Regions from separate parts of the Photobacterium kasasachensis genome, predicted to be linked through region 2. Evidence: riboswitches for the same ligand, from Rfam matches in the RefSeq annotation. Region 2 holds a riboswitch; each other region holds the start of a gene.
What was found. A riboswitch is a leader RNA that binds a small molecule or an ion and turns the genes downstream of it on or off. The one in region 2 is predicted to bind thiamine pyrophosphate.
Positions count from the first base shown of each region.

Region 1: it holds a riboswitch for thiamine pyrophosphate, as region 2 does, so the genes downstream of both, thiB (thiamine ABC transporter substrate binding subunit) here and thiD (bifunctional hydroxymethylpyrimidine kinase/phosphomethylpyrimidine kinase) in region 2, are expected to answer to the same signal.
Region 3: it holds a riboswitch for thiamine pyrophosphate, as region 2 does, so the genes downstream of both, thiC (phosphomethylpyrimidine synthase ThiC) here and thiD (bifunctional hydroxymethylpyrimidine kinase/phosphomethylpyrimidine kinase) in region 2, are expected to answer to the same signal.
Region 4: it holds a riboswitch for thiamine pyrophosphate, as region 2 does, so the genes downstream of both, thiM (hydroxyethylthiazole kinase) here and thiD (bifunctional hydroxymethylpyrimidine kinase/phosphomethylpyrimidine kinase) in region 2, are expected to answer to the same signal.

Region 1 is NZ_JAKJSH010000015.1:44,622-52,777, reverse strand. Features, by position in the region: gene leuA (2-isopropylmalate synthase) at 1-12, shown strand, start outside; gene leuB (3-isopropylmalate dehydrogenase) at 15-1,103, shown strand; gene leuC (3-isopropylmalate dehydratase large subunit) at 1,127-2,566, shown strand; gene leuD (3-isopropylmalate dehydratase small subunit) at 2,582-3,184, shown strand; gene L4D19_RS20265 (DUF547 domain-containing protein) at 3,336-4,118, shown strand; TPP riboswitch at 4,211-4,314, shown strand; gene thiB (thiamine ABC transporter substrate binding subunit) at 4,455-5,417, shown strand; gene thiP (thiamine/thiamine pyrophosphate ABC transporter permease ThiP) at 5,464-7,020, shown strand; gene thiQ (thiamine ABC transporter ATP-binding protein) at 7,020-7,745, shown strand; gene L4D19_RS20245 (PhoH family protein) at 7,800-8,156, opposite strand, start outside.
Region 2 is NZ_JAKJSH010000005.1:506,468-514,623, reverse strand. Features, by position in the region: gene L4D19_RS06660 (hypothetical protein) at 1-469, opposite strand, end outside; gene L4D19_RS06655 (PhnA domain-containing protein) at 770-1,342, shown strand; gene L4D19_RS06650 (VOC family protein) at 1,431-1,799, opposite strand; TPP riboswitch at 2,014-2,111, shown strand; gene thiD (bifunctional hydroxymethylpyrimidine kinase/phosphomethylpyrimidine kinase) at 2,180-3,007, shown strand; gene L4D19_RS06640 (ABC transporter ATP-binding protein) at 3,019-3,792, shown strand; partial or broken gene L4D19_RS06635 (ABC transporter permease) at 3,872-4,600, shown strand; gene L4D19_RS06630 (ABC transporter substrate-binding protein) at 4,668-5,609, shown strand; gene tenA (thiaminase II) at 5,643-6,311, shown strand; gene L4D19_RS06620 (TetR/AcrR family transcriptional regulator) at 6,348-6,947, opposite strand; gene L4D19_RS06615 (glutathione S-transferase family protein) at 7,046-7,657, shown strand; gene L4D19_RS06610 (glutathione binding-like protein) at 7,669-8,156, shown strand, end outside.
Region 3 is NZ_JAKJSH010000022.1:97,389-105,544, reverse strand. Features, by position in the region: rRNA gene rrf (5S ribosomal RNA) at 9-124, shown strand; gene L4D19_RS24850 (hypothetical protein) at 406-531, shown strand; tRNA gene L4D19_RS24845 (tRNA-Trp) at 725-801, shown strand; fluoride riboswitch at 956-1,019, shown strand; gene L4D19_RS24840 (voltage-gated chloride channel family protein) at 1,105-2,475, shown strand; TPP riboswitch at 2,579-2,676, shown strand; gene thiC (phosphomethylpyrimidine synthase ThiC) at 2,815-4,737, shown strand; gene L4D19_RS24830 (thiamine phosphate synthase) at 4,737-5,987, shown strand; gene L4D19_RS24825 (HesA/MoeB/ThiF family protein) at 5,977-6,738, shown strand; gene thiS (sulfur carrier protein ThiS) at 6,745-6,966, shown strand; gene L4D19_RS24815 (thiazole synthase) at 6,967-7,737, shown strand; gene thiH (2-iminoacetate synthase ThiH) at 7,747-8,156, shown strand, end outside.
Region 4 is NZ_JAKJSH010000013.1:118,447-126,602, forward strand. Features, by position in the region: gene L4D19_RS18590 (M20/M25/M40 family metallo-hydrolase) at 1-414, shown strand, start outside; gene L4D19_RS18595 (LysR family transcriptional regulator) at 517-1,407, opposite strand; gene L4D19_RS18600 (adenosylhomocysteinase) at 1,681-2,913, shown strand; gene L4D19_RS18605 (NupC/NupG family nucleoside CNT transporter) at 2,976-4,238, shown strand; gene hxpB (hexitol phosphatase HxpB) at 4,365-5,024, opposite strand; gene thiM (hydroxyethylthiazole kinase) at 5,037-5,855, opposite strand; TPP riboswitch at 5,929-6,028, opposite strand; gene L4D19_RS18620 (Mut7-C RNAse domain-containing protein) at 6,049-6,849, opposite strand; gene L4D19_RS18625 (hypothetical protein) at 6,914-7,261, opposite strand; gene L4D19_RS18630 (MFS transporter) at 7,465-8,156, shown strand, end outside.

The DNA of each region.
Region 1 (8,156 bases), on a different contig from region 2:
GAGACAGTATAACCATGGCAGGTACATATAAGATTGCCGTTCTACCGGGTGACGGTATTGGCCCAGAAGTCATGCAGCAGGCACACAAGGTGCTAGACGCTGCACAGGAAAAATTTGGCTTTACCCTGGAGAGCAACGAGTTTGATGTCGGTGGTATCGCCATCGACAACCATGGTTGCCCGCTACCCGATTCGACGCTAAAAGGCTGTGAAGACGCCGATGCGATCCTGTTTGGTTCTGTCGGCGGCCCGAAATGGGAACACCTGCCACCAAACGACCAGCCAGAGCGCGGTGCCCTACTGCCGCTGCGCAAGCACTTCCAGCTGTTCTGCAACCTGCGTCCGGCGCAGATCCACAGTGGCCTGGAAAACTTCTCGCCGCTGCGTGCCGATATTTCAGAACGTGGCTTTGACATCGTAGTGGTGCGCGAGCTGACCGGCGGGATCTACTTTGGCCAGCCGAAAGGCCGCGAAGGCGAAGGTCCGCAAGAAAAAGCCTTTGATACCGAGGTATACCACCGCTACGAAATCGAACGTATCGCCCGTATTGCCTTCGAGTCGGCGCAGTTGCGTGACAAGAACGTCTACTCGATTGACAAGGCCAATGTGCTGCAGAGCTCGATCCTGTGGCGCGAAGTCGTCGAGGAAGTCGCCAGGGACTACCCGGATGTCACCCTGAACCATATGTACATCGACAACGCGACCATGCAGCTTATCAAAGATCCGTCGCAATTCGACGTCATGCTGTGCTCGAACATCTTCGGCGACATCATCTCCGACGAATGCGCGATGATCACAGGTTCAATGGGAATGCTGCCATCGGCAAGCCTGAACCAGGACAAGTTCGGCATGTACGAACCTGCCGGTGGCTCAGCCCCTGATATTGCAGGAAAGAACATTGCCAATCCGGTGGCACAGATCCTCTCTGCCGCCCTGATGCTGCGCTACAGCCTAGGTGAAGAACAGGCCGCACGCGCTATTGAGCAGGCCGTATCCCAGGCTCTGGAAGCTGGTGAGCTAACCGCCGATCTGGCCGGTGATGCCCCGGCACTGAGCACCAGTGAAATGGGCGACAAGATTGCCGCCTACATCCGCCAAGCATAAGACGATCGAGGAGCAATCGAGCAATGTCAAACACCGAAGCAAAAGCGCCTAAGACGCTTTATGAAAAAGTATACGATGCCCATGTTGCCGTCGAGGCGGAAGGCGAAAACCCGATTTTATACATCGACCGTCATCTGGTACACGAGGTGACCTCACCGCAGGCTTTCGACGGCCTGCGTGAAAAAGGCCGCAAGGTTCGCCAGATTGGCAAAACCTTTGCCACCATGGATCACAATGTCTCAACCCAGACCAAGGACATCAATGCTTCTGGCGAAATGGCCCGGATCCAGATGGAGACCCTGGCCAAGAACTGCGAAGAATTCGGCGTCACCCTGTATGATCTGAACCACAAATACCAGGGCATCGTGCATGTAATGGGACCGGAGCTGGGCATTACGCTGCCGGGCATGACTATCGTTTGTGGTGACTCACACACCGCTACCCATGGCGCCTTCGGCTCGCTGGCTTTCGGCATCGGTACCTCGGAGGTCGAACACGTTCTAGCCACCCAGACACTGAAGCAGGCCCGTGCCAAGACAATGAAAATTGAAGTCAAGGGCAAGGTCGCAGAAGGCATTACCGCCAAAGATATCGTTCTGGCGATCATCGGCAAAACCACCGCAGCCGGCGGTACCGGCTATGTGGTCGAGTTCTGCGGCGAAGCGATTACGGATCTGTCGATGGAAGGACGAATGACCGTCTGTAACATGGCGATTGAACTGGGTGCCAAGGCCGGCCTAATCGCTCCGGATCAGACCACGTTCGACTACATCAAGGATCGTAAGTTCTCCCCTGCCGGCGAAAACTACGAGGCTGCAGTCGAGTACTGGAAGACACTGAAAAGCGACGACGACGCCGTCTTTGATGCTGTTGTTACCTTAGATGCCAAAGACATCAGGCCACAGGTCACCTGGGGCACCAACCCGGGCCAGGTGATTGCCGTTGACGAACCAATCCCTTCACCGGATGATTTCAGCGATCCGGTCGAGAAAGCCTCGGCAGAGAAAGCCTTGGCCTATATGGGACTGGAAGCGGGCAAAACACTGGCCGATTTCAGTATCGACAAAGTCTTCATCGGATCGTGCACCAACTCTCGTATTGAAGATATGCGCGCCGCAGCGGCCATAGCCAAGGGACGCCAGGTAGCCCCGAATATCCAGGCACTGGTTGTTCCGGGCTCAGAGCAGGTCAAGGCACAAGCCGAACTCGAAGGACTGGACAAGATCTTCATTGAAGCCGGCTTTGAATGGCGCCTGCCGGGCTGCTCAATGTGCCTGGCGATGAACAACGACCGCCTGGGTCCGAAAGAGCGCTGTGCATCAACCAGTAACCGTAACTTCGAGGGCCGCCAGGGACGCGATGGTCGTACCCATCTGGTTAGCCCGGCGATGGCTGCAGCCGCCGCCTGTGCCGGCCACTTCGTTGATATCCGTGAACTGGACTCAGAAACCGCAACCGCTTAACAGAAGGAACAAAAAATGGCAGGTTTTAAACAACATACAGGTTTGGTGGTTCCTTTGGATGCGGCGAACGTCGACACTGACGCGATCATTCCCAAGCAGTTTCTCCAGAAAGTAACCCGGACAGGCTTTGGCAAGCATCTGTTTCACGACTGGCGTTTTCTCGACGATGCCGGCGAGAAGCCAAACCCGGATTTCGTGATGAACGCACCTTGCTATCAGGGTGCCAGCATCCTGCTGGCCCGCGAAAACTTCGGCTGCGGCTCTTCGCGCGAGCACGCACCGTGGGCACTGGCCGACTACGGCATCAGGGTGATGATCGCCCCGAGCTTTGCCGATATCTTCTATGGCAACTCCATCAATAACCAGATGGTGCCTGTGCGCCTGAGCGAGCAGCAAGTCGACGAGCTGTTCCAGTTTGTCGAGAATACCGAAGGGGCACAAATCACGGTCGATCTGGAAACGATGCAAGTCACCGCCAACGGCAAACAATACAGCTTTGAAATCGATGAATTTCGTCGCCACTGCCTGTTGAACGGCCTGGACAACATCGGCCTGACCCTCCAGCATGAGGACAAGATCGCCGAGTATGAAAGCAAGATCCCGGCTTTTCTGGCTTAACTAGCATAGCGTCTCACTGATGCCCCGGCCCTCAGCTGCCGGGGCATTTTTATTCCTGCTAAATGAATTGCGGATAATTGCTGCAAGAAAACAGGACGATACAGGTCATATCATCTAGTGACTTCCAACTCAGTGATCGCAAGGACTTAGCATGCGTACTATATTCACCCTTTTCTTGTTGTTGGTTTCCGCAACCGGCTGTGCCGCCCCCAGAGCCGATCTCTGGCCTTACTGGCAACAAAGCAATGAAACCAATACCGCGACGATCGACCACTCCCTCTGGCAACAAACACTGGATAGTTATCTGGTCGCGGAGCCCAAACAGACGCTGTTCCGCTACCGCGCCGTGTCCAGCAACGACAAGTATGATTTGGATCGCTATATCCGCAAGCTAACCGCGACCGATCCGCGCCGCTATAGCAAAGACGAACAGTTCGCCTACTGGGTAAACCTCTACAATGCTCTGACCGTTCAGTTGATCCTCGACAACTACCCACTGAAATCCATAACCAAGCTAGGCGGCCTGTTCAGCTTCGGACCCTGGGATGAAAAGCTCGTCACCATTAATGGCAATAACCTATCGCTCAATGATATCGAACACCGGATCCTGCGCCCGATTTGGAATGATCCCCGCATTCACTATGTCGTCAACTGTGCCAGCCTGGGTTGCCCCGATCTCCAGCCGACGGCCTTTACCGCCAGCAACAGCGAAAAGCTGCTTGAGCAGAGTGCCAGTCGCTTTATCAACAGTGCCAAAGGGGTTCGGGTAAGCGGCGACAACGTCCGTTTGTCCTCAATTTATGACTGGTATAGCGTGGATTTTGGCAGCACGAGCAGCCTGCAGAAACACCTTAACCGCTACCGCCAGGGTCAACCGGTCCAGCTCAACAAAGTCAGCTATGACTACGACTGGGCACTCAACGAAGCTCGCTAACTCAACAAAGCCCGCTCACTCAAAATACAGGGCCAAACGACACAACGGAGTATTGCGCTGGCAACGGACTGCAGAGCGCATTACAATAGCTATCGTTCTCATTGGGGAGTCTGATACCAGACTGAGATTGCTTTTTGCGGGACCCACTGAACCTGAACCAGGTCATGCTGGCGTAGGAATTGAGATAATCTGACCACCATTACTGTCAACGTTGCAGCACGACGCTGCATGCCTTTCTCAACCCTGTGCCGCTCATTCGATTTATTTCCCTCTTGCAGGATGCAAGGGCATCAGGAGCGCATAGTGAAAAAACTACTTCCAATTCTAACTCTGTCGATGGCAGCAGGCTCAGCATGGGCCGCTACAGAAGCCAAAGACACCCTAACCGTCTATACTTACAGCTCTTTTGCTTCTGACTGGGGACCGGGCCCGGCGATTGAAAAAGCCTTCGAGGCCGAGTGCAACTGTAATCTTGAGTTTGTGGCGCTGGACGACGGCGTTTCTATCCTCAACCGCCTGCGCCTTGAAGGCAGCAACGCCAAGGCAGACATCCTGCTGGGCCTGGACAATAACCTGATCAGCGAGGCCAAGAAAACCGGCCTGCTGGCAACGCACAGCGTCGATACCCGCAATGTCACCCTGCCTAACGGCTGGGACGACGATACATTCGTGCCGTATGACTACGGCTACTTTGCTTTTGTTTACGATTCCGAAAAGCTGGCAACGCCGCCGAAAAGCCTGAAAGAGCTCATAGAACGCGACGATCTGAGTGTGATCTACCAAGACCCGCGCACGTCGACACCAGGCCAGGGCCTGATGCTCTGGATGAAGTCTGTCTACGGTGACAAAGCAACTGAGGCATGGCAGCAACTGGCGAAGAAAACTGTCACTGTTACCAAAGGCTGGTCGGAAGCCTATAACATGTTCCTCAAAGGTGAGTCCGATCTCGTCTTGTCCTATACGACCTCACCGGCCTACCACATCATTGCCGAAAGCAAGAACCAGTACAAAGCCGCTGACTTCAGCGAAGGCCACTACATGCAGGTTGAAGTCGCCGCCAAGCTGAAAAACAGCCCAAACCAGAAGCTGGCCGATCAATTTATGGCCTTTATCCTGACACCAGAGTTCCAGTCAGTGATCCCGACAGGCAACTGGATGTATCCGGTCACCAAGCAGACGCTACCTGAAGGATTTGAACAGCTGACTCTACCTACCAAGTCACTGGAATTCGGTGCCGAGGAAGTGGCTGCCGAGCGTCGCGGATGGATCCGAGAATGGCAACACGCCCTGACCCAATAATGGCCGCTCTCCTTTGAATACACGCGTTACCCAAACTTTGCCCGGCATGATCTCTGCCGGGCTTATTGCCGCGCTGGTGATGAGCGCCATTCTGGCCCTGATCGGCCAGGCCAATGAGCTGAATCCACTGCAGATCTGGCGGGACCCTTACCTGCGCCATGTCTCCGCCTTCAGCTTCTATCAGGCTCTGCTATCGACGCTACTGAGCATCATACCGGCCATTCCGACCGCCTACGCCCTGTCACGGCGCCAGTTTCCCGGCCGGGGACTGTTACTGCGCCTGTTTGCTATGACGCTGGTATTGCCGGTACTGGTGGCAGTTTTCGGCCTGCTGACCATTTATGGTAAAAGCGGCCTGCTGGCCGGGTGGCTCAGTGCCTACGGGCATTCACTGCCCTTTTCAATCTACGGCCTGAACGGCATCTTGCTGGCCCATGTTTTTCTCAACTACCCGCTTGCGACCCGCCTGATCCTGCAAAGCCTGGAGGGGATCCCATTCGAGCAGCACCAGCTAGCAACGCATCTGGGAATAAAAGGCTGGAGCAAGTTCCGCTTTATCGCCTGGCCGCGGATCCGTCAGCAACTGCCTCATGTCATCGGCCTGATTTTTATGCTGTGCTTTACCAGTTTCGCGGTGATCATGTCGCTGGGCGGCGGCCCGAAAGCGACGACTATCGAGCTGGCTATCTATCAGGCGCTTCGCTATGACTTTGACTTGGCCGGCGGCGCTATTCTGGCCCTGTGGCAAATGTTGATCTGCAGCAGCCTGGTGCTGTTTACCCAGCGCTTTGCCAAGCCTCTGCCTACCCTTAGCGGCTCGACGACCCAACGTCCTCTTAACCAGTTTGACAACTGGAAGTCGAAAACCTGGGACGGAGTATGGATCGGTTTGGCATTATTGCTGGTACTCCCGCCGCTGATGGCGGTGATCGGAGCCGGGCTTAATCGCCAGCTCCCCAGCTTGCTGACAGAACCGGCACTGTGGCAGGCAATCCTGAATTCGCTGAAAATCGCCTCGCTGTCATGTCTTGCTGCGCTTGTTAGCGGTATCACCATTCTCATGGCCAGCCGTCACTGGCGCCTGCAGAAGAAAAGTTTACCGGCAGACGGCATTGAACTGCTCGGCACCATCATCCTGATCACCCCGGGACTGGTTCTCAGTACCGGTATCTTCCTGCTTCTGCGCCAGTACACCGATGCGTTCGCTGCCGCCTTTTGGGTCATTGTCGGGGTCAATGCACTAATGGCCCTGCCCTATGTGATCAAAACCCTGAGCCAGCCAATGCTGCATGTTGCCCAACAATATAATCCGCTGTGCCAGAGCCTTGGCATGCAGGGGCTGTCCCGTTTCCGCCTGGTGGAATGGCGCGCACTGCGCAAGCCTATCGCCCAGGCAATGGCAACAGGGTTTGTGCTATCACTGGGGGATCTCGGTGCCATTGCCCTGTTTGGCAGCCAAGGGTTTCAGACCCTGCCGCTGTATCTGTTCCAGCTGCTTGGCAGCTACCAGATGGATGCCGCTGCCGTTGCTGCTCTGTTCCTGCTACTGCTCAGCCTGGGGATTTTTACCCTGGTTGAAAAATTACTGATCCGGACGCCATGATGCTGACCCTGAACCAACTCACCCACAGCTATACCCAACCGAATAACGCCCGGCAGGCAGAGCAAACCCGGCTCACCTTTGACCTAGAAGTCGAAGCCGGTGATATCGTCGCCCTGATCGGTCCGAGCGGTGCCGGAAAAAGTACCCTTCTGGCCATGGTGGCGGGCTTTCTCCCCCCCGACAGCGGCACGCTCACCATTGCCGGACAGACGATCGACCGTCAGCTTCCTTCCGAAAGACCGCTCTCGTTGCTGTTTCAGGATCACAACCTGTTTCCGCATCTAAGCGTGTTCGAGAACATCGGTCTGGGGCTTCACCCGGGGCTCAAACTTAGCCAGGAAGACAAGGAGAACATTGTTGTAGCTGCCTCACGAGTCGGGATCCAGAAGTACCTTGATCGCCTGCCGGAGCAGCTCTCCGGCGGCCAGAAGCAGCGAGTGGCTCTCGCTCGCTGTCTGATCCGCAAAAGGCCGCTACTGCTGCTCGACGAACCTTTTTCGGCTCTGGATCCGGCACTACGCAAAGAAATGCTTGAGTTAGTAAGGAGTCTGGCCAAGGAGCAGCAGACGACAGTGCTGATGGTCACCCATAGCCCGGAGGATGCCCTGAAAATCGCCGGAAAGTGCGCCTTTATTTCACAAGGGAAGATTCGGGTATTCGGCCCTACCCAGCAGATGCTGAAAGAGCCGGAAGATAAAGAGTTGAAGAAATATCTGGGTTGCTAGTAACGAGCAGCGAGGTTCGAGGCGTCCCCTCAAATCTCGCTACACAAATCTTGTTTATAGGTTTTCTTCCGCAAATTCAGCCAACCGGCTGCGGACCACGCCGTTGAGATAAATGTTGGCACTACCCTCGAAATTCTTAAAACGCTCAACGATATACGTCAAGCCCGAGGTGACCGGAGACAAATAGCTGGAATCAATCTGTGCCAAGTTACCGGAACAGACTATCTTGGTGCCCTCCCCGCAACGGGTAATAATGGTTTTGATCTGGGAGGCGGTTAGGTTCTGGCACTCATCCAACAGAACAAAGGCATTCTGAATGGAACGGCCGCGCATGAAGTTAATGGATTTAAATTGAATATTGGCCTTGTCGTAGATGTACTTCATTGAGCCATCGGTACAGACATCATTTTT
Region 2 (8,156 bases):
TTACTTCGTTATAAGCAATATCCACGTACAGCCCACCAACTTCAGCGGCTAATTTAGGATAAAATCCATTGCTTGACGCTGTTTTGACTTTATCAAGATCAATCGTATAAACCGCCAAACCGAGCATATTAATCTCACTCGGCAGGCAGCTGCTTGAATTTCCGCTCTGGAAGCAAACCTGATCAGTGATATCAATTCTACCGCAAGTCTCTCCCTCAACCGCGATTCCCAGATTTTCAAGTGTAGACTTTGAAGCAACTGGCAGACCGTCTGGCGACGTATTCCCCTGGCTTGCGCTTGTAATTACAGCAATGTCGTAGTAACCAGGATCCAATGTTCCTAGCTTACTGGCTACCTGCGCGCCCGTAACCGTAAACACTTTAGTATTCCCTTGCGCTAAATCTTTGACATCATCTTCATCACAGCCTGCCAAAGCAAGTATAGATAGTAAAAAAACAGCCTTCTTCATCACTCGTCCCTACATCGTCTTATAATATTAATTTAAGGCAATAATGATTTTATCCTTATCTCTACATTATTACAGCCTTTCAACAACAATGAGCAAATAAATGATAGCTTAAGGCGGTTATTTCTCTTCAAACAGGCTGCTCGATAACGGACAAAAAACGACCAGCGCCAATAAAGATGTTCACTTACCATACAATTCACTATCAGCTTAGGCTTATTTGTGTGACCTAAAGCAGGATTTCTTTCCTTATCGAAAAATGCTGGCATAATAATGCCACAACAAATCTACGGACAAATCCCTATGACTATTGAAAACATCGTTAAGCAGCGTGCTGACGCAAAATGTGAACTTTGTTCATCTGAAGATAACTTGAGCGTGTATGAAGTACCTGCTTCTCCGGACACAACTGCTGGTAGCTGTGTAATGGTCTGTGGTACTTGCCGAGGTCAAATTGAAGATGCTGATACAATGGATCAGAATCACTGGCGCTGCCTGAACGATAGCATGTGGAGCCAGGTACCTGCCGTTCAGGTTATGGCTTACCGTATGCTGAAACGTCTTTCGGCTGAAACGTGGGCACAAGATCTTCTTGATATGCTTTACCTAGAAGAAGACACAATTGAGTGGGCTGAAAAAGGGATCGCGCTAGAAGCACTAGACTCTATTCAAACTCTGGATGTTAATGGCACTCCGCTTCAGGCTGGTGACAACGTCACTATCATCAAAGACCTGCCTGTCAAAGGGTCTAGCCTGGTTGTTAAGCAAGGCACCGCTGTTCGTGGCATTCGCCTAACAGACAACCCTCTGCACATCACAGGCAAAGCAGCCGGTACCAACATGGTAATCATCGCCGCGTACTGTAAAAAAATGTAATTTACGTTCGCAGTAACGATGAATCACCAAAGGCGCTAGATAGCGCCTTTGGTGTTTATGAGGCTACCTAAATCATAGATTGGCCATATTATTTATCGGACCATATCGCAAGCTCGTTGCCACTTGGCTCGGTAAAATGAAAACGACGCCCACCCGGAAATGAAAAGATAGGCCTAACAATAACCCCGCCCGCCTTTTCGACACTTTGCAGCGAAGTCTCAAGATCCTGACTGTAAAGTACAACCAAAGCACCGCCACTGGCTGTGGTCGAACACAATGTCGACTGAAAAAAACCGCCATCTAACCCTTGATTGGAAAATGCGGAATAGTCTTCACCATAATCAACAAACTCCCAACCAAATGCCTGAGTAAAAAAAGCCTTTGTCGCAGAAAGATCCACTGCAGGGAATTCAACATAATTGATTTTTTCATGCGATTCTTTTTGGGAATTATCCATATTTCACCTCTTGAGATTGATTACCCCACCTTTATTTGTCTAAAGCTTACACAGGTTGGTGATTTTAATCTCAGGGGCAGGTCAAGTGAAAACAGTCCTGACCCAGAAATTTTCACAATCATGTTTGCTCTCTGATAAAAAACATGGTTAGAATAGCGGGAAAATTAATAACAGCATCATTTGCTGTTTAGTCAAACATATTAAACGAATTTTAGTACGTTAGTCGGGGAGCCTTTGGCTGAGACCATTTCGATGGGACCCGTTGAACCTGATCCATTTAATAATGGCGTAGGGAACTAGCAACCGTGTCTCTCTGCGCCCTTCTCTCATGTGGCCTTTCTTTGACACCTGCTACCCTGCGCTCAACTTTAGGGGTAGTTATGGCGATTCCATCAAAAACACCAATCACACTAACGATTGCCGGCTCTGATAGTGGCGGCGGTGCAGGCATCCAAGCCGACATCAAGGCTATTTCGGCGACAGGAAGTTACGCCTGTTCCGTCATCACCGCATTGACGGCACAGAACACTCAAGGTGTGTCTGGTATCCTTGCCGTCGAGCCAGAGTTTGTCGAACAACAACTAGACAGTGTCTTTACTGATCTTGATGTCAAAGCTGTAAAAGTTGGCATGCTAAGTGACACCAATATTATCCGTGTAGTTGCCGCCAAGCTCCGTCAATACCAGCCTAAATATCTCGTTGTCGATCCTGTCATGGTCGCGACCAGCGGTGACCTCCTACTGCAACAAGATGCTATTTCAAGCCTGAAATCAGAACTGTTGCCGCTAGCTGATGTTATTACCCCTAATCTACCTGAAGCAGCAGCCCTACTGGGTGTCGCTATCCCTCACAGCGAGCAGGAAATGACGAATATGATAGACGGATTACGTGAAATCGGCGCTAAATCCGTTCTTCTCAAAGGCGGTCACCTGGAACAGGACACCAACAGTACCGACCTGCTTATTCTGGCTAATGATGTGATCCGCATGAGCACACCTCGAATTCCGACTAGCAATACCCACGGAACCGGCTGCACACTGTCTTCGGCAACCGCATCGTTTCTTGCCCAGGGCATTGAGCTAACAACTGCCGTCCAATGCGCAAAATCCTATATCACAAAGGCTATCAGCCACGCTGATGAACTTGAAGTTGGCTCGGGACACGGGCCGGTGCACCACTTCTTTGCAGGTCACTACCAACCTGAATAAGAGTATTGGCTATGTGCGTATCCACAACAATCCAGCACTCTCGTGCTGTCGAAGTACGTATGCAGCATGTCTCGCTGACATACAAAGATGCTAACGATGCTCTGTTCGCGGATCTGAATCTAACCCTGCCTGCCGGTGAGTGGACATGCCTGCTGGGTAAAAGTGGCTGTGGTAAAACAACACTGCTAAGGCAACTTGCAGGATTGAACGAAGATCGAGTCAATTGGCATGGCAGCCTTGCCACATCCGATAATAAGCCTCTGGCCGAACGCATTGCCTATATGGCCCAGCAAGACCTGTTACTACCATGGCTGTCGGTAATGGATAACATCTGCCTAAGTCATCGTTTCGGTTCATCTCCCTCCCCTCGGGATCAGGATAAAGCCATCAGGCTGCTTCAGGCAGTAGGGTTGGAAACCTATGCTACAGCAATGCCAGATCAACTTTCGGGAGGAATGCGCCAGCGGGTAGCACTGGCCAGAACGCTAATGCAGGACAAACCGCTAGTGCTTATGGATGAGCCATTCTCGGCACTCGATGCCGTGACACGTCATAAATTGCAGACTCTGTCAGCCGAGCTTCTCAAAGACCGTACTGTGTTGCTGATCACTCATGATCCTCAAGAAGCACTGCGCCTCGGGCACAATATCTACATCATGACTGGCAAGCCTGCCAAACTCATTGAACTAGATGCGCCAACATCACCGCCACCAAGGCAATTCAATGCCCAAATGGCAAACCACCAGCAGACCATTATTGATCAACTGGAGCAAGATTATGGCTGATCAACCCAATACCATGACCGAGTCAGTCCAAATCCGGCATTTAATTCCGAAACAGCACCGCGGGCTATCGCAAAACCTGATGCGCATTCTGATCAGCTTTGCTGTGATTATGGGTTTATGGCAGGCCTCAGTCGTAGCATTCGACATGCCGGCCTTCATTTTGCCTGGTCCGGCAGCAGTCTTAAGCAAGTTAATCGAACGCTCTGATGTGTTATGGCACCACACAATAGTCACCAGTACCGAAGTTATATTCGGACTGTTGCTTGGTTTGTTTATGGGGCTGTTTTTTGCATTGCAAATGTTGCTTTTTGCCCCTTTACGCCGCTGGCTACTGCCAATTCTTATCACCAGTCAGGCTATTCCCGTCTTTGCGATCGCTCCGATTCTGATGCTATGGCTGGGATATGGTATTGCCTCGAAAGTTGTCATGGCCGCCCTGATTATCTTTTTCCCGGTAACAACCTGCTGTTATGACGGCCTTCGCCATACACCTTCAGGATATCTGGATCTGGCCAAAACCATGGGCGCAACGCGCTGGCAGCTCCTATGGAAAATTCGGTTACCGGCGGCTCTGCCAGCTTTGGCCTCAGGCATTCGAGTCGCAGTTGTCGTCGCTCCAATCGGCGCTGTAATTGGTGAATGGGTAGGCTCTAGCGAGGGTCTTGGCTATTTAATGCTTCAGGCAAACGCCCGAATGTTTGTCGACGAAATGTTTGCCGCCCTTTTTATCCTGGCTTTCTTTTCAGTCAGCCTCTATTTCACCGCCGATGTATTGCTGAAAAAAGCAATTCCGTGGCAAAGCAAATAACACCAACAAAGTCTGACTATCAGGCGAATAAACTATAAAGATAACAACTTAAGGACAGGAACAATCAATGAAAAAGCATTTAATCCATGGATTTGCTGCACTTTCTCTATCTATGGCCTCATTCAGTGTGGCTGCTGAAAAAGTCACCCTTATGCTGGACTGGTTCGTTAACCCCAACCACGGACCTATCATTTTGGCCCAAGAAAAAGGCTGGTTTGCCGAACAAGGCCTTGAGGTCGAGATTCAGGAACCTGCTGACCCGAGTATTCCGGACAAGCTTGTTGCCGCTGGCAAGATTGATATGGCCGTTTCGTACCAAAGCACGCTTATTTCAAGTACTGCCGCAGGTTTACCGGTCGTACGCTCAGCGACCCTAATTTCGGGTCCGCTAAACTCTCTAATTGTGCTTGATAAATCAGGTGTAAAAAGTCTGGCGGATCTAAAAGGTAAACAAATTGGTGTCGCGATTGGCGGTAACGAGGATGCAACCATAGGCACCATGCTTCGATCTGCCAATGTCAGTATGGATAGTGTAAAAATCATTAACGTTGGCTGGGCGCTTTCATCTTCTCTCGCTTCCGGCAAAGTGGACGCAATTTGGGGCGGATTGAGAAACTTCGAGCTGAATCAACTAAAACTGGAAGGCTACAAAGCTACAGCATTCTACCCTGAAGAGCACGGTGTTCCGCCATATGACGAACTGATCTTCGTAGCCAACAAACACAAGTACAGCCCGGAAACGGTGAGTAAATTCAACAAGGCTATCGAAAAAGCAACTGTCTACCTGATCAACCATCCTGAAAAGGCCTGGCAGGAATTCGTAGCTTATTCTCCCGATACTTTGAATAACGATCTCAACCGTAATGCCTGGGAAGATACCCTTACCCGTTTTGCATTGCGTCCGGGAGCTGTTGAACTGAAACGATATGACGAATATGCCGAATTCATGAAAAAACACAAGATCATCACAACCCTGCCGCAGGCTAAAGATTACGTACTGACGTACTAATCACTTCTTGACTTAATTTAACAAGGACTCCCAGTGAATCATCAAGACCTTATCAAAGCCTGCCAGCAAGACTGGCAGGATTACACCGAACATAGCTTTGTTACTCAACTTGCTAAAGGTGAGCTAAATAAAAGTGCCTATCTTCATTATCTTAAACAGGACTTTTTATTCCTCAAACACTATGCCCGAGCCTATGCACTCGCGATCTTCAAGGGGCGTACCCTTGCTGAAATGCGTGAGCCGTTACCAAGCCTAACTGCTTTGCTTGATTCCGAGATGTCCCATCACGTCGAATACTGCGCCAAGTGGGGGTTGACCGAATCTGACATGGAAGGTGAACCAGAAGATTTCGGTACAGTCAGCTACACTCGCTATGTCCTTGATACCGGGATGGCCGGGGATCGTGTTGATCTCTTTGCCGCCCTCGCTCCTTGCGCGATTGGCTATGCCGAGATCGGTACTCAGCTCCTTAACTGGCCTGAAACAAAACTTGACGGTAACCCTTACCAAAGCTGGATCCAGCTATACAGCGGTGAAGAGTTCCAGTCTGGTGTACGCGACACAATTGAGCGTCTTGATGAGATGTTGGCTGAAATTCCGCTAGACAGCCAACGCGGTCAAAGACTGTGCGAGATATTTAAAACAGCGACTCGTATGGAGGTTGCCTTTTGGCAACAAGGCCTGAACGCTTCTAATAGCTAACCCAAACGCCTCACAAATGTTTTCAGTATCAGGTGTCTATTCGCAGGCACCTGGTGCTTTTTGACTATCAAGCATAGTCAGTAACACAGACAAGGCATCATCAATCATTTCGTATTGCCGAGCTTTCCCCAGTACTCTTATTCCCTGCATCTGCATCACCAAGAAATGGCTAAGCCTCGCCGGTTCAACACTTGTATTCAGCTCTCCTTGTCGCTGCGCATTTTCAATCGCATTCTTAAAGCTATCGGATAGCGTCTGATAAAGCAGACTTCCGGCATCCAGCACTTCATTATCACTGTATGCCCGCTCCAAAATGGCATTCTGCATAAAACAACCGCATTTTTGCTCCCGTTGCAAATCGGCGAAGCATGTCAGATACGCAACAATGTCCTGATAACCCGCATCAGCAGACAGACTATCTGAAAGCATCGGAAATGATATTTTCTTCAGGTAATAGTCCAGCGCTTCCCGATACAATGACTCCTTGTCGGTATAAGTGTTGTATAGGCTGAACCGATTTATTCCAAGGTGATTAACCAGGTCTGCAACAGAGGTTTCCGCGTAGCCTTTTTGCCAAAAGAGTTCCATCGCCAACAGCAGTTTTTCCTCGCGGTCAAAATTCTTCGATCTGGCCATTCCTATTCCTCGCCAAAAAAGATCAAATCATACTTGACTGATCGTTCCGTTATTGAGTAGATTTTAAACTAAACGAGCGTTCAGATAAAGGAAGTATAATGAAAATTTATGAACTAGGACCGGCACCAAGTGCTCGCCGAGTCAGTGTTTTTCTGGCTGAAAAAGGAATAGACGTTGAACGTCAGCAAGTCGACATTCGTGGGGGCGAAAACCTCAGCGAGAAATTCAAGGCGCTAAGCCTCAATGGGCAGATCCCTGTACTTGAACTCGATGACGGCACGACAATCTGCGAATCTGTCGCTATTTGTCGCTACTTTGATGAAGCCTTCCCGACAGAAGAGTCACTCTTCGGCAATAGCGCACTAGAGAAAGCCCAGGTTGAAATGTGGCAGCGCCTAATTGAACTACGCGGCCTGCTGGTCGCAATGCAAGCCTTTCGTAACATTAGCGGCATCTACAAAGACAGAGAAAACTGCATAACGGCTTGGGGAGAAGAATCTCGCCAGCGGTTAGTTGATTTCCTACCAACGCTTGAGAAACAACTCTCGAAAACAACCTATGTTGCCGGTGACACTTTCAGTATTGCTGACATTACTGCAGTCATATTGTGCGATTTCATGAAAAACCTAGAAATCCATATCGATGATAACTTTCCTAACTTACAACGCTGGTATCAACTAGTTAGCGCCCGTCCCTCCGTTAAAAGCTAAAAGGAATTAATATGATAGATCTATACACAGCAGCCACGCCAAACGGCCATAAAATCTCTATTGCGCTGGAAGAAATGGGACTTGAATACCGAGTCCACCCACTCGACCTGATGGAGGCGGAACAAAAACAGCCAGAATTTACCGCCATTAACCCAAACGGTCGAATTCCAGCTATCGTAGACACAAAAAACGACAACTTCGCGGTTTTTGAATCCGGTGCCATCTTATTGTATCTGGCAGAAAAAACTGGAAAGTTCTTGCCTGAGGATCCTAAAAAGCGCTCTCAGGTTATTCAATGGCTGATGTTTCAGATGGGCGGTGTGGGACCAATGATGGGGCAGGCAAATGTGTTCTATCGTTACTTCCCGGAAACCATTCCGGCGGCAATAGAAAGATACCAGCACGAAGGCCGCCGTTTGTTCGAGGTCATGGATAAACAGCTAGCCAAACATGCCTATCTCGCTGGTGATGAATATACCATCGCTGATATGGCAACCTG
Region 3 (8,156 bases), on a different contig from region 2:
CGAATTTGCTTGGCGACCATAGCATTATGGACCCACCTGATCCCATGCCGAACTCAGCAGTGAAACGTAATAGCGCCGATGGTAGTGTGGGGTCTCCCCATGTGAGAGTAGGACATCGCCAGGCTTCAAATATAGAGAAAAGGCCACCTGAAAAGGTGGCCTTTTTTCGTTTTCCTGCCAGCAAAAAAGATCTGTCCTCATCAGATCTCCTTGTATCGTGCATTGCCGATATTTCTACATTTCTACATAGTTGCTTTTGGTCTATTCATATTATGACTCGGTCTATTAATTGTTAACTGATTGTTTTGTTTGTTTTTCTTGTTATCATTTTGTACCTATAACGTATCAATAACAGGCTCTGAATAAAGGCCGAAAACTACAAAGTAAAGTCAATGAGGTTCAACTATGTCTGAGTTCGAAATGTTGGTAATGACAGCACTTGCCTGTCTGGGAATGGGAATGCTGGTTGTCGGTCCTGCAGTTGTGGCGTTCGCAGTCTATAAGAAGAAAAAGGCACAAGCGGCATTGTAGTCTGTGGATGAGTACCTTGAGAAAAATCAGAGATTGAACGCTAAATGAATGATTTGATTGTTATCCGTGCATTTGGATGTAAATTTTCATTATTCTTGAATTAACTCTGGTAATTCTCTGCTAGCTGTATAAAATACTCATCACTTCCTAAGGAATGAGTTAACTTCTGGGAAGTCGCTGAAAACAGCACTACAGGGGTGTAGCTCCAATTGGCAGAGCAGCGGATTCCAAATCCGCGTGTTGGGAGTTCGAATCTCTCCACCCCTGCCACATATAAAAGCCTCGACAGAAATGTCGGGGCTTTGCTGTATCTGGACGATGTGAAAGTTGTTCAAGGTCAACCCAAATGGGTAAACATGCATTTTACGCTTGTTGCATCTGGGAATTACCGATAGCATACGACAGTTGTTACTGACAGCCATTGTTAGTAACGGGTGATGGAGTTCCACCTTTAACCGCTCGACTGAGATAATGACTCCTGCTGTAGTAGGATAGATCCGTCTATGGTGGGGCCCGGTCATTTGCCATAGCATCTATCCTTGAACATATTCCCGAATGAGATAGAAACTTGGTATGGCACACCCATTAAGCGCTAATCCTAAAATTTTTGTCCAGATCTTGAGATGGACACTCCTTATTATTCCTGTTGCTGTCATTGTCGGCTCTCTAAATGCCTTTTTTCTGTGGATCCTTAATCTCGCCACTGAAACACGCATTGATAATGCGTGGTTGATTTACTTGTTGCCGCTTGCAGGTGTTGTCATTGTCTATTGCTACCGTAATCTTGGTAAGAACTCCGAAGGTGGCAACAACCTGATCATGGATGAGATCCATGAGCCTGGCGCTGGTATCCCTACACGCATGGGGCCGCTGGTTTTAATCACGACAGTGATCACCCATTTGTTCGGCGGCTCAGCGGGGCGTGAAGGAACCGCAGTGCAGATCGGTGGGGCGACAACACATTGGCTAGCCCGAGTCTTCAAGCTCAACGAAGCTGATACGCGTCTGATATTAATTGCCGGTGTGGCTGCCGGCTTTGGCGCGGTGTTTGGGACGCCGCTGACAGGGGCGATATTTGCCCTTGAGGTACTGGCGATAGGACGTCTGCGCTACGATGCCATCATTCCTGCTTTGTTTGCCGCTATTCTTGCAGATGTTGTATGCAGCGCGTGGGGGGCTCACCATACGCATTACCGGATAGACTTTCTTGAGACCATTACGTTGTTCGAGCATGCCATCAAAGTCGATATCGTGATGATAGCGAAGATTGTGCTGGCAGCCGTTGCTTTTGGTTTGGCTGGGTACCTGTTTGGTGAGCTGACTCATGTGTTTAAAGATATTTTCAAAGCGACGCTGAAGAACCCTTATCTTATTGTTGTCGTTGGTGGCTTGATAGTCATTGGTGCGGTGCAGTTGATCGGTAACTATGATTATATCGGCCTCGGTGTTTATTCGAGCCGGGAAGGGGGAGTCAGTATCCTCAGTGCATTTACCGAAGGCGGCGCGGAATGGTACAGCTGGTTGCTAAAGCTACTGCTGACGGCGATTACTCTGGCTGCAGGCTATAAAGGTGGCGAGGTAACTCCGCTGTTCTTTGTCGGGGCGACACTCGGCAATACCATGGCCTGGCTGTTGGGTGCCCCTGTCGATCTGTTTGCTGCGTTAGGGTTCCTGGCGGTGTTTGCCGCGGCCACCAATACACCACTGGCGTGTACCATTATGGGGATTGAGCTGTTTGGTGCCGAGCATATGCTGTATTTTGCTATTGCTTGTTATACCGCCTATTACTTTAGCGGTCATACTGGTATCTATTCTTCCCAAAGAGTGGCAGTGCCTAAGCTTTTCGATCTGGATGGAGCGCCGACAATCACCCATAAGTTAGGAGAGCTGAGAGATACGCATTCGTCCTTGCTTAAGACGGTGGTGAAAAAGTACACCAAATAATTATCGGGCCGCATCACAGTGCGGCCCGAGTTGTTTTTACATTCGTTAAACATTTTCTGTCGATTGCACTTGCTGCTGATAGCCTGCTTACCTATACTCTTCACTCAACTTGTCGGAGTGCCAACTGGCTGAGACCGCATTGCGGGATCCGTAGAACCTGATCGGGCTAATACCTGCGAAGGGAACAAGAGAAAAATCTTCTGTTTAGCTGCACCTTTATGATCCATAAAACTGTAGCTGCGGTACCAGATGACGCTGCACACCCTACGTGTACGCCTCTTGTTTAAGCACCAATCCGTCAAGCAACTTCCCCCTATATGGAATATAAAGGAAATTGCTATGTCGAGTCGCAAACAAGCGAGACTGGAAGCTAAACAATTTATTGATTCACTGACTGCCCAACCTTACCCCAACTCCCAGAAAGTCTATGTGCAAGGGAGCCGTTCTGATCTCCAGGTGCCAATGCGCGAGATATCGCTGTCGGATAGTTTGGTCGGCGGTACAAAACAAGAGCCTGTCTTCGAGCCGAATGAGCCGGTGCGTGTTTATGACACCTCGGGCTATTACACCGATCCGGCGCAGGCGATTGATATCTATGCCGGGCTACCGAAAGTACGCGAAAACTGGATTGCCGAGCGTGCCGACACCGAGTTACTCGATGAGCTTAGCTCCGCTTATTCCAAAGAGCGTCTGGCCGATGAAACACTGGATGAACTGCGTTTTGCCGAGGCGAACCGTATACGCCGTGCCAAGGCTGGCAAATGCGTGACCCAATTGCACTATGCTCGCCAGGGGATCATTACGCCGGAAATGGAGTTTATCGCAATCCGAGAAAACATGGGCAGGGCCAAGTATCGTGACGAAGTCCTGAACCAGCAGCACCCGGGGCTCAGCTTTGGGGCCAACCTGCCGGAAGAAATCACGCCGGAATTTGTTCGCCGAGAAGTGGCAGAAGGCCGCGCCATTATTCCCGCCAACATCAACCATCCTGAAACCGAGCCGATGATCATTGGCCGTAACTTTCTGGTAAAGGTGAATGCCAATATTGGTAATTCCGCCGTAAGCTCCTCCATCGAGGAAGAAGTGGAGAAACTGGTATGGTCGACCCGCTGGGGTGGCGATACAGTGATGGATCTGTCTACCGGTCGTAACATCCATGAAACCCGTGAGTGGATCATCCGCAATAGCCCGGTACCGATCGGTACGGTTCCTATGTATCAGGCATTGGAAAAGGTGAACGGGATAGCCGAGAACCTGAACTGGGAGGTCTTCCGCGACACGCTGCTGGAGCAGGCTGAGCAAGGGGTCGATTACTTTACGATCCATGCCGGAGTCTTGCTGCGTTATGTCCCGATGACAGCCAAGCGAGTCACGGGGATTGTCTCCCGTGGTGGTTCTATCATGGCCAAGTGGTGTCTGGCCCACCATCAGGAAAGCTTCCTGTATGAGCATTTTCGCGAAATCTGCGAAATCTGCGCCCAGTACGACATTGCCCTGTCGTTGGGTGACGGCTTGCGTCCGGGATCTGTTGCCGATGCCAATGACGAAGCTCAGTTTAATGAATTACGCACCCTCGGTGAGCTGACCAAGATTGCCTGGGAATACGATGTGCAGGTGATGATTGAAGGCCCGGGCCATGTGCCGATGCACATGATCAAAGAAAATATGGAAGAGCAGCTCAAGCATTGCCATGAAGCGCCTTTTTATACCCTTGGCCCGCTAACTACCGATATTGCTCCTGGCTATGACCACATCACCTCGGGGATTGGTGCGGCGATGATTGGCTGGTACGGTTGTGCCATGCTTTGTTATGTCACACCGAAGGAACATTTGGGATTACCTAATAAAGACGATGTAAAAGTGGGTCTGATCACGTACAAGCTATGTGCTCATGCGGCAGACTTGGCAAAAGGTCATCCGGGGGCCCAAGTTCGTGATAATGCATTGTCTAAAGCGCGCTTTGAATTTCGCTGGGAAGATCAATTTAACCTAGGTTTAGACCCGGATACGGCGCGCGCCTATCATGATGAAACTCTACCTCAGGAGTCCGGAAAAGTGGCTCACTTCTGTTCAATGTGTGGACCCAAATTCTGTTCGATGAAGATCTCGCAGGAAGTGCGGGATTATGCCAGCGATCTGGAAAAGAACGAGGAGCTGGCCATCAAGTTGCTTGAAGATCCTCTCGAAGGTATGCAGCAGAAAGCCGATGAATTCCGGGCTCGAGGTAGTGAGTTATATCACCCTGTTCAAGAGGATAGTTAATGAGCTCTTTATGTTTACCCGATAGTTTAACGCCACTGCTGATGCATGTGGAACCTTTGCTTGCCGCGGCTGATAAATACCAGCTGGGCGAGCAGGTTAGTGTGGAGTGGAGCGAGTCGGAGACTGTCGATATTCAAATCGAAGAGCGTCAGTTCAGCCTGGTGTTTAATCAGGCTGAGGCTGATATTGCCGGTTATAAGGTGCTGGATCAGTGGATTGCACCTTATCCGGAACTTTGCGAGATACAGCAGCAAGTGGCTGCTGACCCGTCTTTGGTGATTTGCGGTTTGCCGACCGAAAAGGGCTGTGTCGATATCTGGCACCACAATGGCGAGGCGAGAGCCGTCTATTGCCACCACGCCGGTGCCAGTGAACCACAGCGTGCCATGTTGCTGGCAGCACTGGCGCTGGATTATCCGCTGGAAGATGCGGTCACGCTGTCCCGAGCTCATGCCCGAGGCTACTTTGAAAGTCATGCGGATGGCTATGGTGAAACGGGCTGGCCAATGACGCGAGAGCTGTTTCCGCGCCCGCTTACCGCCAACCATCCTGAGGCAGATGAGCTGGGTTGGGATAGCAAGGAAGTGGCGGTAGCACCTTTTGCCGCGACAGATCCTGCCAAGTTGGCGCTGTATCCGGTAGTCGACTCGGCGGAGTGGGTGGAACGCCTACTGTCGTTGGGTGTGACCACCACTCAGCTGCGGATTAAGGATCCGGCCGAGCCGACACTGGAAACCCAGGTTGAGCAAATCATTGCAGCCGGAAACCGGCATCAGGCACAGGTGTATGTGAATGATTACTGGCAGCTGGCTATCAAGCATCAGGCTTATGGTGTTCACCTTGGGCAGGAAGATTTGGAAACGGCTGATTTGCAGGCGATCCAGCAGGCCGGTTTGCGCCTGGGTCTGTCGACCCATGGCTATTATGAAATATTGCGGGCGGCTGAGTTCGCACCGAGTTATATCGCGTTGGGACATATCTTCCCGACCACGACCAAAGAGATGCCGTCCAAGCCACAGGGGCTGAATCGGCTGGCGCTATATCAGAAGCTGATCGGTGATCAGTTCCCTACCGTGGCCATTGGCGGTATTGATCTGGCGCGGGCTGAAAAAGTCTGGCGCACTGGTGTAAGCAGCGTTGCTGTGGTTCGCGCGGTGACTCAGGCCGACGATACCCAGGCTGCGGTTGACGCCTTTAATCAGTTGCTGGTTCGCCATGAGCATATCAAGGGTGGCGATGATGCTCAGTGATCAGGCGTTTCTACGCTATAACCGCCAGATCATGCTGCCCGAGATCGGCGAGCAGGGTCAGCAGTTATTGGCTGAAGCGCAGGTGTTACTGGTCGGTGCCGGCGGGCTGGGTTCGGCGGCTGCGCTGTATCTGGCCGGAGCCGGTGTCGGCAATATTATTATTGCTGACGATGACGAGGTCGACAGTTCGAACTTGCAGCGTCAGGTGATTTACCGTGATAGCCACAAGGGGCAAAGCAAGGTACAGGCGGCGGCAGAACAGCTCAAGGCGTTGAATCCGCATATCCGGGTTCGCCCGGTCCAGGCTCGGCTTGCTGATCAGAGACTGGCGATGGAAGTAGCGCTGGCCGATGTGGTGCTCGACTGCTCTGACAATCTTGAGACGCGCCATGCCGTAAATCGTGCCTGTTTTCGTGCCAACAAAGCATTGATTTCAGGCGCTGCTATTCGCTGGCAGGGACAGCTGATGGCTTTTGATTTTCGTCAGGGCCAGGGGCCTTGTTATCACTGCCTGTTTCCCTGGCAACCGGATGCTCCGCAAGAGCCGCAGAACTGCAGTAATTCGGGCATTGCCGGTCCGGTTGTCGGCATGATGGGAACCATGCAGGCGCTGGAGACTATCAAGCTGATTACCGGCGCCGGAGAGGTTGCCTTTGGCACCTTGCAGCAGTTTGACGGGCTGACGATGGCATGGCAAAGGTTCCATCTTGCCCAAGATAAACGTTGCCCGGTGTGTGGCACAGGAGAATAACGAATTATGACAGACACAACATCCGTCATTCAGGTACAGGTCAATGACAAACCTGTGAGATGCCCGGAAGGACAGAGCCTGACAGCGTTGCTAACCATGTTGGACATGCCGTTGCAGGCAACGGCGGTGGCGCTGAATGACGATATTGTTGCCCGCAGCGAGTGGGACAGCACATTACTTAATACGGGCGATCGTATTGCCTTATTCCAAGCTATTGCCGGAGGCTAAATGCTTACTATTGCAGACAAGACGTTTTCATCCCGCCTGTTTACCGGTACGGGAAAATATGCCAACAGTCGGGCAATGGCGGACTCTATTATTGCTTCCGAGTCAGAACTGGTGACTATGGCCTTAAAGCGGGTCGATATTGAAAATCGTGACGATGATATTTTGGCTCCTCTTGTGGCTGCCGGGGTGAACTTGCTACCTAATACCTCGGGCGCAAAGAATGCAAAAGAAGCCGTGTTTGCCGCAAAACTGGTCCGCGAGGCGTTGGGAACAAATTGGCTGAAGCTGGAAATTCACCCGGACCCTAAATACCTGATGCCCGATCCGATTGAAACCCTGGCAGCCGCTGAAGAATTGGTGCGTGAAGGCTTTATCGTATTGCCTTATTGCCATGCCGATCCGGTGTTGTGTAAACGGCTGGAAGAGGCCGGTTGTGCGGCGGTGATGCCGCTTGGGGCACCGATAGGTTCCAACAAAGGATTGGCATCGCGTGACTTTTTGGAAATCATCATCGATCAGGCGCGGGTGCCGGTAATAGTCGATGCTGGTATTGGTGCTCCTTCCCATGCCGCCGAAGCGATGGAGATGGGGGCTGATGCAGTGTTGGTCAATACCGCGATTGCGGCCGCGGCTGATCCGGTTGCCATGGGCAAGGCCTTCAAGCTGGCTGTTGAAAGTGGTCGCATGGCCTATGAAGCAGGGCTGGCCGGTACGGTTAACCATGCGATAGCCTCCAGCCCGCTGACGGCTTTTTTGGATCAGAGCGCATAGGGGAGCGGCATGAGTTACGTTGATGTCTGGAAGCAGCTTGAATGGGATGATATCCGATTGTCGATTTACAGCAAAACGGCGTCGGATGTCGAGCGTGCCCTGCGTAAGCCCAAGCGTGATTTGGAGGATTTCAAGGCCTTGATCTCCCCAGCGGCCGAACCCTATCTGGAACAAATGGCGCAGCAGTCGGCTGCGCTGACCCGCAAGCGGTTCGGCCATACGATTTCCTTTTATGTGCCGCTCTATCTGTCGAACCTGTGTGCCAATGCCTGTACCTATTGCGGTTTTTCGATGGAGAACCGGATCAAGCGCCGGACATTGAGTAAGTCTGAAATCGCCCGAGAATGTCAGGCTATCAAAGCGATGAATTTTGATAGCGTGCTGCTGGTGACCGGCGAGCATGAGCGTAAGGTCGGGAT
Region 4 (8,156 bases), on a different contig from region 2:
GGACAAGCAACCAACATTGTCATGCCTGAACTGTACATTGAAGCAGAAGCCCGCTCTCTTGATGATGACAAACTAGCTGCACAAGTGGATCACATGGTTAGCACATTCAATGCAGCTGCCGAGAAACACGGTGCTGAAATCAACATTGAGTCAACACGTGCCTACGATGCTTACCGTATCGACGACAACGACCCGCATGTTGCTGCTATCAGAGCTGCCTTCGAAGCAAACGGCGTTGAGCCAAAAACACAGCCAACCGGTGGCGGTAGCGATGCCAACATCTTCAATGGCAAAGGCCTTAAGACTGTCAACCTTTCAACAGGTATGGCGAAGGTTCACACCACTGAAGAATACATCAAGATCACCGATATGGTTGCTATTACTGAGTTTATGTATACCTACCTAACTAAGTAATCGCTGTTGTGAGATCTTAATCGAAGCCGGAGCTATGTCTCCGGCTTCTTTTTACTGAGCTCATTACCCAAAAACTAGTTGCTTTGACAGTAGCTAGAGAATTCAAGAAAGACTGTTAACAAGGTAGTCGATAAATGTCCTTGTCTTATAGGGTGCGACAGCTTTACTTGGGTAAACGACATACAGCTCAGTCGCCCAGGTGTAGTCACTGATTAAGCTCACTAGCTCGCCGTTTGCCAGGTACTTCTCTGCCAAAAAATCTAATGCACAAGCAACACCTACCCCTTGTCTGGCCATTTCGACTAACAACGATTCAGAGTCTGAACGAATTTTAGACTTCAGGTTAACTGACTCATAAGAATTATCATCGACATGAAACTTCCATTTATCCTTAGTTAAACAGCTTCGATAATTCATACAGGTATGATCATTCAGATCTGCTGGAGTCTCCGGTTTACCATGCTTTTCAAGATAAGATGGTGAGGCGACAACAAATGTTTTTATTTCTTTTACTTTCCTACATTTAAAGCTGCTATCCGGAAGTTCACCAATATGGAATGCAAGGTCAATATTGTCTCCGACCAAGTCATCCAATGTATAACCATAGGTAACTTCTAGCTCGACGCTAGGATATGAAATCATAAACTCACTGAGAATTCGCATAAGACGGAGATCATGCTCTAGTACGATAGGAAGACGAACTCTTAAGGTGCCCCCAACAGTTTCATTCTTCTGGCTTAACGTATCATGACACCGGTGCAAATCATCGATGATCTTGGAATACTGTTCATATAGGTACCTGCCCTCATCTGTAAGAGAGAGGGTTCGTGTCGTTCTTTGAATCAGCGTGCATTGAAGCTCTTTTTCAAGCTGTTGAACCTGTTTACTGATAACAGACTTCGACAACACAAGCTCATCGGCAGCTAAAGTGAACGAATTATTTTTAACAACAGTATGAAATGTAATCAGTAAATTTAGGTTAATATTTTTCATTGGTCACCTCAGCTTCATTATAAACCAATCAATAACGATTTCCCTGAAGCTCATCGAGTCTTTGTTCTCCTATAGAAATAAATAATTTCCTCAAAAGAACAATATAAAGAGAGAGCAACAAATAAAATTAACTTTTTAAGTCAATGACATAAAAACTATTCAAGAACACAGATCCCGTTATTGTTTTTCTCCAGAAAAACTCATTCCGTTTATCTTCGTTTTTCTCTTTGGCCTGTTTGCACATTATGAATAAAACAGTAATGAGGAAAGAACATGTATCAGAACAACAACGCTACTCAAGACAAACCTTCTCATGATATTGCAGACATCCGTTTAGCACCCGAAGGTACAAAAAGAATCAAATGGGCAAAATCACATATGCCTATAATGAGCAGCCTTATCGAACGTCTTGAAGAAGATAAGCCATTTAAGGGGCTGACCATTGGGATCTGTCTTCATGTTGAAGCGAAAACAGGCGTATGGATGGAAGCTTTAACCAAAGGTGGCGCAACAGTTGCTCTGACGGGGTCTCCAGGCTCAACCCAAGACGAGACGGCTGCCGCCTTGGTTAAAGACTACGGCGTACATGTTTTCTCCCACCGAGAAGAAACCTTTGCGGATCATATCGCTTACTGCAAAGAAGTATTGAGCTTCAACCCGGATATCATCGCAGATAACGGGGCTGATCTTCACGAACTTATCTTTACGGATCGTAACTTCTCTCATTTGCAATCTACCCTGCTTGGTGCCACAGAAGAGACAACGACTGGCGCCAATCGCTTAAGAGAAGACTTTAATTCAGATAAGTGGAGCACGTTGATCATTAATGACACCCTATCTAAGCGAATCATTGAAAATCGCTTTGGTGTCGGCTCATCCGTTGTCGACGGAATCATGCGAGCCACTAACGTCATGCTTCATGGCAAGAAGGTGGTTGTCATTGGGTATGGTTACTGTGGATCCGGCACTGCCCAGCGCCTTCGAGGTATGGGGGCACATGTCACCGTTGTGGAAAGCAATGCCCTGACTCGGCTCGAAGCACATATGGAAGGCTTCTATACATCAACATTAGAAAAAGCGTTGCCGGATGCCGACATGGTCATCACCATTACAGGCCGAGACAACGTATTAAGAAAAGAGCACTTCGAACTGATGCGCGATAAAACCATTATCGCCAACGCCGGGCATTTCCAGAGAGAAATAAATACCCATGAACTAGAAACTATGAGTTCAACCCAAGAACGTATCCGGCCACATGTGACGTCCTATCAAATAGGTGAAAACCAGAAACAGTTATTCCTGCTTTCTGATGCCAACCTGGTCAACCTTTCAGCCGGAGACGGTAATCCAATAGAAATTATGGACCTTGGCTTGGCACTGCAAACATTAAGCTTGGAAAGAATAGCCCTGGATGCCAAATCACTAACTAAAATTCCCCAGCCCGTTCCTTATGATATTGAAATGATGGTCGCCGAGCTTTCCTGCGAGCATTGGATCAATCATTAATTCCAACCACCCTACACAGATAAAGCGGCCAATGGCCGCTTATAAAGACAAGGAATTAAATCATGCAATTTATATTTAGCTTGCTTGGTATGGTAGCACTGCTTGCTATCGCATACGGATTTTCATTAGAACGAAAAGCCATTAAGTTCAGAGTTGTTTTAGGCGCTTTTCTTATCCAATTTTTAATTGGTGCCTTTGTCCTGTTTGTTCCTATCGGAAAAGATATTCTTCAATACGTTTCAACCGGTGTAAACGCCGTACTGGGTTTTTCCAAGGACGGTATCGACTTTTTATTTGGCGGTTTGGCTGACAATAAAATGTTTGAAGTCTTTGGTGGCGTCGGTTTTATTTTCGCGATTAGAGTATTGCCCGTTATTGTCTTCTTCTCAGCATTAGTTGCAGTTCTCTACTACCTCGGAGTCATGCAGATCTTTATCCGCGTACTGGGTGGTGGATTACAGCGCGTATTAGGTACAAGTAAATTTGAATCCATGTCTGCAACGGCAAATATCTTTGTCGGCCAAACAGAAGCCCCTCTTGTTATCGCTCCTTTTATCAAAAACCTGACTCGCTCTGAACTCTTTGCCGTTATGTGTGGTGGCCTGGCTTCTATTGCTGGCACGGTATTGGGTGGTTTTGCCGCCATGGGCGTTAACATGGAATATCTCATTGCCGCCTCTTTCATGGCTGCACCTGGCGGGCTTTTGTTTGCGAAGATACTGCTTCCAGAAACCGAAGACATGAAAGCATTAGAGTCATCTCGGCATGATAAAGGCAAAGGTTCACTTACCGTCAAAAAGCCAAGCAATGTTATTGATGCAGCAGCAGAAGGCGCATCTAACGGGGTCGCCCTCGCAATCAATGTTGGCGGCATGCTACTGGCTTTTATCGCATTAATTGCCCTGCTAAACGGGATTCTTGGCCTGTTTGGAGGAATGGTTGGCTTGCCTTCATTGTCTTTAGAGATGATCTTAGGATACCTCTTTTCTCCGTTGGCCATGATCATCGGTATTCCTTTCGATGAAGCCATGACAGCGGCCACCTTTATAGGTCAAAAACTCGTCCTAAATGAATTCGTAGCTTACGTTAACTTTACCGACTTCTTAGCAGGCAATACGCTGTCAGATAGATCAACAGCCATTATTACGTTTGCATTATGCGGGTTTGCCAACTTCTCTGCCGCAGCCATGCTGCTTGGCGGTTTAGGTGCGATGGCCAAAGAACGTCGCTCAGAGATTTCGCAACTTTGCCTGTATGCCATTCTGGCGGGAACACTATCAAATATGATGAGTGCAACGATTGCTGGATTCTTTTTGCTGTTCTAACTCTTCCGAGCCATCAAAGTAAAACAGAAGTAAGACTCAGAATGCTGATAAATTCTGAGTCTTACGTTTACAAAGATGCTCCATGAATATCAAAACAAGGCAAAATGGCTATCTAATAATCAGAAATCATCTCAATAGTTGTATTAGATGCTCATCGTTAAAATCACTAAGGCTTCTAAGCTTCAAGTCAGCAACAGTAAATTTATCATGATGAAACTCATCAGGATGAGGCACAGCGACAGCTTTAATATTGGCACGCTTGGCCGCAACGATACCTGAATGGGAGTCTTCAAAAGCGACACAACGCCTTGCCTCTACTGCCAATTTTTTAAGGGTGGAAAGGTATACATCAGGGGCTGGCTTACCTTGCTCTACATCATCAGCAGAGGAAATCGCATCAAAGTAATGGGCAATACCTAACTTATTTAGGATGACAGGGATCAGCTGATATGGTGAATTCGTTGATAACCCAATCTTAAAGCCTTTTTCTTTTAAAAACTCAAGAAGGCTTGTAACCCCATCTAATTCATCACCTTGTTCGCGCACGAGTACTTCAACTCTGTCAACGACAGCTGCTTCAACCTCTTCCAGACTCTTCCCTTCCCATGGGTTTCGCGAAAACCAGAACTCAGTCACTGCGCGAGTTGTCATTGTCGCTGTCTGCTCAGCCAAATTGTCTGTGACTTGCACCCCGACGGATGAAAAAACCTGCCTCTCAGCTTCCTTCCACAAAGGTTCTGACTCGATCAGCAACCCATCCATATCGAAGATAACTGCATATGTCATGATTTGCTCTCTTTACGATAGTTTCAGGCGTTGAATAAGCGTTTCTTCATCCAACTGATACAAGGCATCCAACAGGTTTAGCTGTAAGCTTCCGGGCCCTTTCGACTGTTCTGCGGCAATTTCACCGGCTACACCTAAAATCGCCGTAGCCGCCAACCCAGTATCTTCACCAACAGCGGCAAAAGCCCCTACGATGGCTGACAAAGTACACCCCATTCCCGTTACATAGGGCATCATTGCGTGTCCATTGCGCAACTGGGTTTGCCCTTTTGAGGTCACAACAAAATCTGTAGAACCCGATATGACAACACTACACTGATAAGCTTCCACTAAGTGTTGAGCGGCGCCAACAGCAGCCTCGCTCTCATCAAGCGCATCAACACCTTTGCTTTGGCCTCTTTCTCCAGCTAAAGCAATAATTTCAGAGGCATTACCACGAATAATCAACTTATTGGCTAGTTGCGCAATTTGACGTGAAGCTTCTGTTCGCAACTTACTCGCGCCACACCCTACCGGATCAAGTACGACACATTTACCACTGATATTTGCCTGTTCTACAGCAAACAGCATGCGAGGTTTCCACTGGCTATCTAAGGTGCCAATGTTAATCACCAAAGCACCTGAAAAAGACATCATTTCTGACATTTCTTCACGTGAGTGTGCCATGATTGGAGACGCGCCAATAGCAAGCAAGGCATTGGCACTATTATTCATCACGACATAGTTTGTGATATTCACCACTAATGGCTTTTTCTGCCTAACTGCATCCAAGGCAGTAACAATAGGTTGGATACGGGTTTCTGTATTTTCAATTGCGGTAGGATTTGGCATTCAAGCTCCTAAAACCGGTGCACAGGAACTTGATCTAGCCAAAAATCTAAGACGAGTGAAGATCACACCTCTCATGACAAGACATATAGTTCCCTACGCCAGTGTTAACTGAATCAGGTTCAACGGGTCTCGCGTGATGCGATCTCAGCCTTCCGGCCCCCCGACTATGTGCCGGATAATAACACAAAAAGCTTCAATTGATAGAGTTATTCACAGTGAGTTCATTGAGCCAACTGACTATTCGTTTATAGTGAGTTCCCTTCCAATATATTTTCTTGCATCCCTGGCATTCAAAGAATTCCGCAAATAGCTCCAATGCATTTTCTGGAACACGTCCATTTAGTTGGATCTTGTCAATGCATTCAAACTCACCATTGCAATAAGAACAGCGGGTAAACGGCTTCAAACTATTTTCCAGTTGAAGACGTTGGAGCACTTCTCTTACTTGCCTATCAGCATTATCACTTCTCACCCAATAACCATGAGTAACAGCACTATATTTGAATATGCCTTTATCTCGAGTAAGAATAATGCGTTTTTCATGAAGAGAAATATCAACGATCTCACTATCTTCAAATTTATTGTTATATAAAGTATCAAAGCCCAGCAGCCGTAATTTGAGTGCCAGTTTTCCCAAATTAACGTCAACAATAAACTTAGTATCCCGCAGCGGTTTAGGACGAAGGTGGGTTAAAGGCTGAATATCTAACAATTCAAACACCGGATAGACAGATATTCTCTCACCACCTGTTAACTTGTAGTCAAAGGAAACTGAAACACCATCGACCAATATCAAGTCAATTTCCGTATGCGGTACCCCTATCGCCTCTATGGCATCTTTAACCGATGGCTTACCCGTATAAGTATGTGAAAACAATACCTTGTGTCGCTGTTTTGGCAAGAAGTCATTGAGCTCTTCGTAGAAACGAAAGTAAGACGTTCGAGATATTGGTGCGTGCTGGTCATCCATAGAATAGAACACAATTGCAGTCATTCAGACTATTCAATCGTAGGCTAGCCTAAGACGTTGGGCAAGAAAGCTTCGATGGCGGAAAAAACTAAAACAAATAGACGACAAGACAGCCTGCAAGAGACGGCAACCCTGATATAAACATCTTCAAACCAAAATGATAGTTTTCCCTGTACTGCTTATGCTTGTCTGCTTTAGCATCATAACCAGACACCATAGACTGAGTTTTATTTTCAGCCCTATCGAGATCATAATTTTTGCTTGCCTTGCCACCATCCCACGCTAAGCCAGCCACTCCCCACAACACTATGCAGATATAAAACAAGTAATCCGTCGGATGATTTATAGAAAACTGAGCGATAGATTGACTTAATAACCAAACACTCAATGTCGCCATAATATTAGCAACCACCACAAACCTAATCAGCCTTAGCATTGGCATTCAACTCCATTGAATTTTATAGAACCCTTATAACACCCATAACTTACGTGAATCAATCATATCCAAAATCTTTATCTTCCTCATAAAAGTGGACTAGTTTTCCATTCAGGAAAATACAGTTGTCCCACAGGCAAATCGCTATTCGGCACTCGCCACACTAGGATATCGATACCTTGATAACGCGGTAGAAAAAACCCATGAAAAAAATTTTGTTTTGTTGCTTCTCTCTGGTGCTGATGTATCCATTAGGGATTGATCTTTATTTAGTCGGTCTGCCGCAAATTGCGACCAGCTTACAAGCTACTGAAGCAGATCTTCATGCCGCCTTCTCCATCTACCTTATTGGAATGGCATCGACCATGATCTTTGGCGGACTGCTTGCGGACAAATGTGGCCGAAAACCAGTCGCTATCTTGAGCGCTATCATTTTTACCTTAGCCTCCTGGTGGACAATGCAGGCAACAAACCCACTTCAGTTCTTCATCGGACGTTTTGGTCAGGGAATAGGCTCGGGGTTTGCCTACGTGGTTGCCTTTGCCATTCTTCGTGATGTTCTGGATGATGACAAACGCGCTAAAGTGCTGTCTATGATAAATGGCATTACTTGCATTATCCCGGTGCTTGCGCCAGTTATCGGCCACCTTATTCTGCTTGTTTCCCCCTGGCCGATTTTGTTTATGGTGATGATGATTACTGCTGTCCTTATTGGCCTGGCATGCTGCTTCGCCCTTACAGAAACCCGCTCGGTCAGCCACCATGAATCAGATTCTGTACCATGGCAAAAGTTCCGGTCTCGCTTTTTCCTGAGCCGACTGTTTATCCTGAGCTTGAGCGTGTCGGCCATCCTGACATATGTGAATACCTCGCCTATGCTGATGATGGACATCAT